3 regions of the Staphylococcus muscae genome follow, and region 1 is predicted to be linked to each of the others. Evidence: riboswitches for the same ligand, from Rfam matches in the RefSeq annotation. Region 1 holds a riboswitch; each other region holds the start of a gene.

Evidence for each region. Region 1 has a riboswitch for S-adenosylmethionine ahead of C7J88_RS06830 (O-acetylhomoserine aminocarboxypropyltransferase/cysteine synthase family protein). Riboswitches for the same ligand answer to the same signal wherever they lie in the genome.
Region 2: another riboswitch for S-adenosylmethionine. It lies ahead of metK (methionine adenosyltransferase); the one in region 1 lies ahead of C7J88_RS06830 (O-acetylhomoserine aminocarboxypropyltransferase/cysteine synthase family protein).
Region 3: another riboswitch for S-adenosylmethionine. It lies ahead of C7J88_RS04960 (M20 family metallopeptidase); the one in region 1 lies ahead of C7J88_RS06830 (O-acetylhomoserine aminocarboxypropyltransferase/cysteine synthase family protein).

The regions. Positions count from the first base shown of each region.
Region 1 covers NZ_CP027848.1:1,365,037-1,367,313, forward strand. Annotated here, with positions in the region: gene C7J88_RS06830 (O-acetylhomoserine aminocarboxypropyltransferase/cysteine synthase family protein) at 43-1,326, opposite strand; SAM riboswitch class I at 1,432-1,531, opposite strand; gene nrdG (anaerobic ribonucleoside-triphosphate reductase activating protein) at 1,624-2,163, opposite strand; gene nrdD (anaerobic ribonucleoside-triphosphate reductase) at 2,160-2,277, opposite strand, start outside.
Region 2 covers NZ_CP027848.1:748,270-750,546, reverse strand. Annotated here, with positions in the region: gene pckA (phosphoenolpyruvate carboxykinase (ATP)) at 1-848, opposite strand, end outside; SAM riboswitch class I at 1,107-1,213, shown strand; gene metK (methionine adenosyltransferase) at 1,325-2,277, shown strand, end outside.
Region 3 covers NZ_CP027848.1:997,729-1,000,005, reverse strand. Annotated here, with positions in the region: gene C7J88_RS04970 (DoxX family protein) at 1-83, shown strand, start outside; gene C7J88_RS04965 (S-ribosylhomocysteine lyase) at 130-597, opposite strand; SAM riboswitch class I at 835-939, shown strand; gene C7J88_RS04960 (M20 family metallopeptidase) at 1,036-2,217, shown strand; gene ldmS (L-aspartate--L-methionine ligase LdmS) at 2,214-2,277, shown strand, end outside.

The sequences.
Region 1 (2,277 bases):
CTTCAGAAACCTGTGTGAAGGGAATCTGAAGTGTTTTGTGTTTTATGATTGAATTGCCGCAAAGCCACGATCTAAGTCAGCGATAATATCATTGATATGTTCAATACCGATAGACAAGCGAATCGTTTCCGGCTCAATACCTGCAGCACGTTGCTCTTCTTCTGTTAATTGTTGATGTGTTGTGGATGCTGGATGAATCACTAATGACTTCGCATCTCCTACGTTAGCGAGTAATGAGAACAGTTCCAATCCTTCAATGAACTGTTTACCTGCTTCATAACCACCTTTCACGCCAAATGTAAAGATAGATCCCGCACCTTTTGGTAAATATCGCTGTTTATTTTCATAGTATTCGTTTGATTCTAAACCAGCATATTTTACCCATGCTACTTGATCATGTGCTTCTAAATAACGTGCTACTTTTTCTGCGTTTTCAACGTGACGTTCAACACGTAATGATAACGTCTCTAAGCCTTGTGTTAATAAAAAGGCATTGAATGGTGACAGCGCTGCGCCTGTATCACGCAATAGTGTCGTACGAATTTTGAATGCGAGCGCGACTTCACCAAATGTTTGATGAAATACAAGACCATGATATGACGGATCTGGTTCAGTTAATCCTGGAAACTTACCATTGTCCCAGTCAAAGTTACCCGCGTCCACAATGACACCACCCATTGATGTGCCGTGACCACCGATAAACTTTGTTGCTGAGTGAACAACAATATTCGCACCGTGTTCAATCGGACGGAACAAGTATGGTGATGCGAATGTATTATCGACAATAAGCACAATACCATGTTTCTTTGTCACAGCGGCTAAAGCATCAAAGTCATCAATATTCCCTTCTGGATTACCGATTGTTTCAATAAAAAGGCCTTTCGTATTTGGACGGATTGCTGCTTCAATTTGTTCCACGTTCGTTGTATCTACTAATGTCACTTCAATGCCAAACTTAGGCAATGTATGACTGAAAAGTGTATGTGTGCCACCATATAATTTGTCACTCGCTACGATATGATCGCCGTTTTGTGCGACAGCTTGGATAGCATACGTTATTGCTGCCATACCTGACGCCACTGCAACACCCGCAACGCCACCTTCTAATTCCGCAACACGTGTCTCTAACACAGCCGTTGTTGGATTTGTCAATCGTGTGTAAATGTTACCTACTTCTTCCAAGCCAAACAATCTCGCCGCATGCCCTGTATCATCAAATGTAAATGAAGTCGTTTGATAAATTGGTAAGGCACGTGACTTGGACACTGCATCTACCTCTTGTCCTGCATGTAATTGTAATGTTTCAAATTCGAATGATTCCGTCATATGATTTCCTCCTATAAATAAAAAGCACACAGGCAAATCTCAAATTATATCAAGATTCCCTGCGTGCATCTATTCGTATAATCAATAGTTGATTTGATTATAAAAGGCTTATCTCTCAGGTTTATATCACCTGCAGGAATTAGCACCTAACTCAATAGGTTGCCTGGTTTCATAGGGCCTGTCCCTTCACCAATCTTGATAAGATATATTTATTGTCACCTGTTACTTTTAAATGTAACGCTATCATATATCAGAAAATTCCGAAAGTCAACCAATCTTTTTCAAATTCCGAGAAGTTTATTCAACATAGATTGCATCTCCTATTGATAATGTTTCGCCAAAGGTCGGTATATGAATCACCCGTTGATTCAACGATCCACGATAGGCAAGGTTAGGACGATAGAGATGTTGTACAAACATGCCATCCACAAGAACATCGATATCTTGAAGAAGTGCTTTGCGTTCATCATCTTGACGCCACAAATACTCGAGTTGATACCCTGTCCACACCCAAATATCTTTCGCATGACCGAAATGATGACGAAAAGCACGGATAAGCGGTTCAATGACTGCTAAGTTGCAGAAAGGTTCACCACCGAGAATGCTCAACCCTGAAATATATGAAGGCTCACAAGCTGCAATCACTTCATCAACGATGGTATCTGTGAAGGGTTCACCATAGCGAAAATGTTGTGCTGCGACATTGTAACATCCTGGACAACGAAATGGACACCCTGATACGTAAAGACTGCAACGAACCCCTTCACCATCTACAAAACTATGCGTTTCAATTTTGGCAACATAACCTGATCCTTGTATTATTGGCGTACCTTTCATGATTTTGGCACCTTCATATGTTTTACCCGTGCACAAATCTCTTTATGTCGTCCTTCAATTGTCGGACGTTGTACTGGGTTACCAAGATAGCCACACGTTCTTTTCACTACATCG
Region 2 (2,277 bases), 620 kb from region 1:
TGTGGTTCTTTTTCAGCGGATAAGTTGATCGCCTTTGCGTAACAACCACCTTCAATGTTAAATACCCCATTTTCGTTCCAACCGTGTTCGTCATCACCAATTAACTTACGGTCAGGATCAGCTGATAATGTTGTTTTACCAGTACCAGATAAACCGAAGAATAATGCAACATCACCTTTGCGTCCTACGTTAGCTGAACAGTGCATACTCATAATATCTCGTTTAGGGAGTAGGTAGTTCATCACAGAGAAGATAGATTTTTTCATTTCTCCAGCATATTCTGTACCACCAATCAGTACAGTTTTATGTTTAAATGACACGATGACGAATGTTTCAGAACGTGTACCATCTTTTTCAGGATCTGCTTTAAATGTCGGTGCAGAGATAATTGTGAAGTCTGCTTTGATTTTTTCTGCTTCGCTCTTAGAATGTGGACGAATAAACATATTTTGTGCGAAAAGGTTATGCCATGCAAATTCATTCACAACTGTTAATTTTAGTTGGGAATCTTTGTCGCTTCCAGCATAGCCATTAAATACGAACACTTCGTCTTTTGCATCTAAATACTCTAATACTTGATGGTATAGATTTAAAAACTTGTCTTCAGAAATAGGTTGGTTTACAGTACCCCAGTCGATGTCATCGATGACTTGTGGATTATTAACGATATACTTATCTTTTGGAGAACGCCCCGTATATTCCCCAGTTTTTGCGTTAATTGCTCCAAGTTCTGTTAATTCAGCCTCGCCACGACTCAAAATTTTGTTGTAGAGTTCAGTTTTTGTAAGCTGCAGATGAGAAGTAGGCTTGTCAATCAATGCATTCAGTGCACTTGTATCAAATGACATGATGAATCCCTCCAATAGTTTCTTCTTTAATGTAAGCCTTTACAATTAAAGAGTATAACATATTTAGCTAATAATCCCCACAAAAAATCCAAAAAAATGTCACATGTTTTTGAGTAATTTTATAGTGGATTTTTGTTTATATTTAGCGAGAATCATCGCTTTTTGACGGCGCTTTCATTATTATTGTAATTCTATATTCAAATAGATTTGTGAAATTGACACATGATTAAAATTTATGTAATATAAAAGCAACGGATTCTCTTATCCTGAGTGGTGGAGGGACATGGACCCAATGAAACCCAGCAACCTCTTTTAGCGAAGAAAGGTGCCAAACCGTTTGCAGGCGATAGCCTGAACGATAAGAGCGAATGGACGTTGAGCCTTCACTCTATGTATGTGCCGTAGTGGTGAAAGGCTCTTTTTATTTGAGCTCAGATAAAGAGAGTGTTCGTAATCTATTTTTAAAGGAGCATATTATGACAAATAATAAACGATTATTTACTTCAGAATCTGTTACTGAAGGTCATCCGGATAAGATTGCTGACCAGATTTCAGATGCAATACTTGATGAAATTCTAAAGGGAGATAGTCATGCACGTGTTGCTTGTGAAACAACAGTAACAACAGGTATGGCACTTATCGCAGGGGAAATATCAACGTCGACATATGTTGATATTCCTAAAGTAGTACGTGAAACAGTTAAACAGATTGGTTACACACGCGCTAAGTATGGCTACGATTATAAAACAATGTCTGTATTAACTGCGATAGATGAGCAATCTCCTGATATTGCACAAGGTGTAGACCGTGCGTTAGAATATCGAGACGCATCGAATGACGAAGTATTAAATATTGGTGCAGGTGACCAAGGGCTTATGTTTGGTTACGCAACAAATGAGACGGCATCGTTTATGCCACTGCCAATTGATTTGTCACATAAATTAGCGAAACGTCTGACAGATGTTAGAAAGGATGGCACATTAGACTATTTACGTCCAGATGGAAAAGTACAAGTAACTGTTGAATATGATGAGAATGATCAACCAAAACGAATCGATACGATTGTTATTTCATCACAACATCATGAAGAAGTAGCACTTGATCAAATCCAACGAGACATTAAAGAATATGTTATCTATCCAGTAGTACCTCAGGCGTTATTAGATGCTGAAACAAAATTTTTCATCAATCCAACAGGTCGATTTGTTATCGGTGGACCACAAGGTGATGCAGGTCTGACAGGTAGAAAAATTATCGTTGACACATATGGTGGATACGCTCGACATGGTGGGGGTGCATTCTCTGGTAAGGACCCAACTAAAGTTGACCGTTCAGCAGCTTATGCGGCACGCTATGTTGCCAAAAACATTGTTGCAGCTGGATTTGCTGATAAGTGCGAAGTTCAATTAGCATATGCGATTGGTGTTGC
Region 3 (2,277 bases), 370 kb from region 1:
GTGATAAAGAGTTACCACAATCCGTTTTATACGGCCGACTGCCATTACAATTTGTTTTAATGGCATGGATACGAAAATTATAATAACAAAAAACACGGGTGCATTTGCATCCGTGTTTTTGTTTTCAACTTATCCTTCACCGAAGACATCGTGCCATTGATTACGCTTATCTAAAAAGGCTTGTGCAATTTCTTTTGCACCTTCTAATGAGTGAGAAGCAGCCCAACCACATTGTACTTCGTTGCATGCTGGTACTTCCGTTGCATCTAGAACGTCTTGTACCGTTTTTTCAATGATGTTTAATACATCTTCATAATCGTCGTGATTGATAAATGAGACGTAAAAACCAGTTTGGCATCCCATAGGGCTTAAATCTACCACTTTGTCTGAATGGTTACGAATATTTTCGGCCATCAAGTGTTCTAATGAGTGGAGCCCAGGCATCTCCATGTGCTCTTTGTTTGGTTGTTTAAAACGAATATCGTATTTGTGGATTTCGTCACCATTGTTCCCAGTCATTTTACCAGCTAAGCGGATATAAGGAGCAACAACTTTAGTATGGTCTAAGTTAAAACTTTCAACATTCATTTTTGGCATTGTGATAACGCCTCCTTTATAGTTTATCGTTATTTTATCATATTCAGAAGAAACTAACAGGGGCATGATTTGAATTTTGACGATGTGGGTATATATTTGAAAGCAATAAAATATATGATGCAAAGTACCTGTTGTTAGATAGATATAAATACGTCTTTTATAAAGATTTTAGAAAATATTGAAAAAATGACATGACAAATAATCGTAAATCCGATAGAATAAGTAATAATTAAATATAATTTATCAAGAGTGGTGGAGGGAATTGGCCCTGTGAAGCCCTGCAACCTCATCGGTGACGATAAAGGTGCTAAATCCAACAGCAAGTTAGCTGACAGATAAATGACATGGACAAGATATTATCAACTTTGTACATATCGCACTTGATAAATGTAGCGCTCGTACAAGGTTGATATTTTTTTGAAAGGAGCTTTTATATTGATAACAGTAAAACAACAGATCCTAGACTATATAGATAATCATAGGCTGAACTATTTGGACATGAGTCATCAAATACATGAGCGCCCTGAATTAGGGAATGAGGAATTATTCGCATCACGATTATTAATCGATCATTTAAAGCAGCATGATTTTGAAGTGATACGTGATATTGCAGGTCATGCGACAGGCTTTATTGCAACTTATCAATCTGATAAACCAGGCCCTAGAATTGGTTTTTTGGCTGAGTATGATGCCTTACCTGGACTTGGACATGCTTGTGGACACAATATCATTGGAACAGCCAGTGTATTAGCTGGTGTGGCATTAAAACAAGTTGTGGACGAGATTGGCGGTACCGTTATCGTATACGGTTGTCCGGCAGAAGAAGGTGGCGAAAATGGCTCTGCAAAAGCATCTTATGTGAAAGAAGGGCTTATAGATGTTGATGTCGCATTGATGATTCATCCGGGTAATGAAACATATCCAACGATTCATACCCTTGCAGTTGACGTGTTAGATATTAAGTTTTTTGGACGTAGTGCACACGCTTCGGAAAATGCGTATGAAGCACGTAACGCACTTGATGCAATGCTAAGTTTTTTCAATGGTGTTGCACAGTTACGTCAACACATTCAATCGTCTGAACGTGTACATGGTGTGATTTTAGATGGTGGGAAAGCAGCGAATATTATTCCTGACTTTACACATGCGCGTTTTTACACGAGAGGGACAACACGAAAATCACTGGATGTTCTCACTGAACGAGTGCATGATATTGCCAAAGGGGCAGCATTACAAACGGGCTGTAACTATGAATTTGGACCGATTCAAAATGGTGTAAACGAATTTATTAAATCCCCATTGTTAGATGACCTCTTTGAGAAATATGCAACGGAACTTGGTGAAGAAGTCAGTCATGATGACTTTGGATTTGGTTCAACAGATACAGGTAATGTTAGTCACGTTGTACCAACGATTCATCCACATGTGAAAATTGGCCCAAGAAGCTTAGTAGGGCATACACATCGTTTTAGAGAAGCAGCAGCAAGTCCAATGGGAGACAAGGCGCTAATTAAAGGGGCGAAAATTATTGCGTTGATGGGCGCAAAATTAATTCAAGATCCAGCACAGCTTGAGAAGATACAACAGGAACATCAATTATTAAGGGAGCATTTATTATGACCGATGTAAAAAATACTCAGTCTTATTTAACAATGGCTGAGTTGTATTCAAATGATGTCG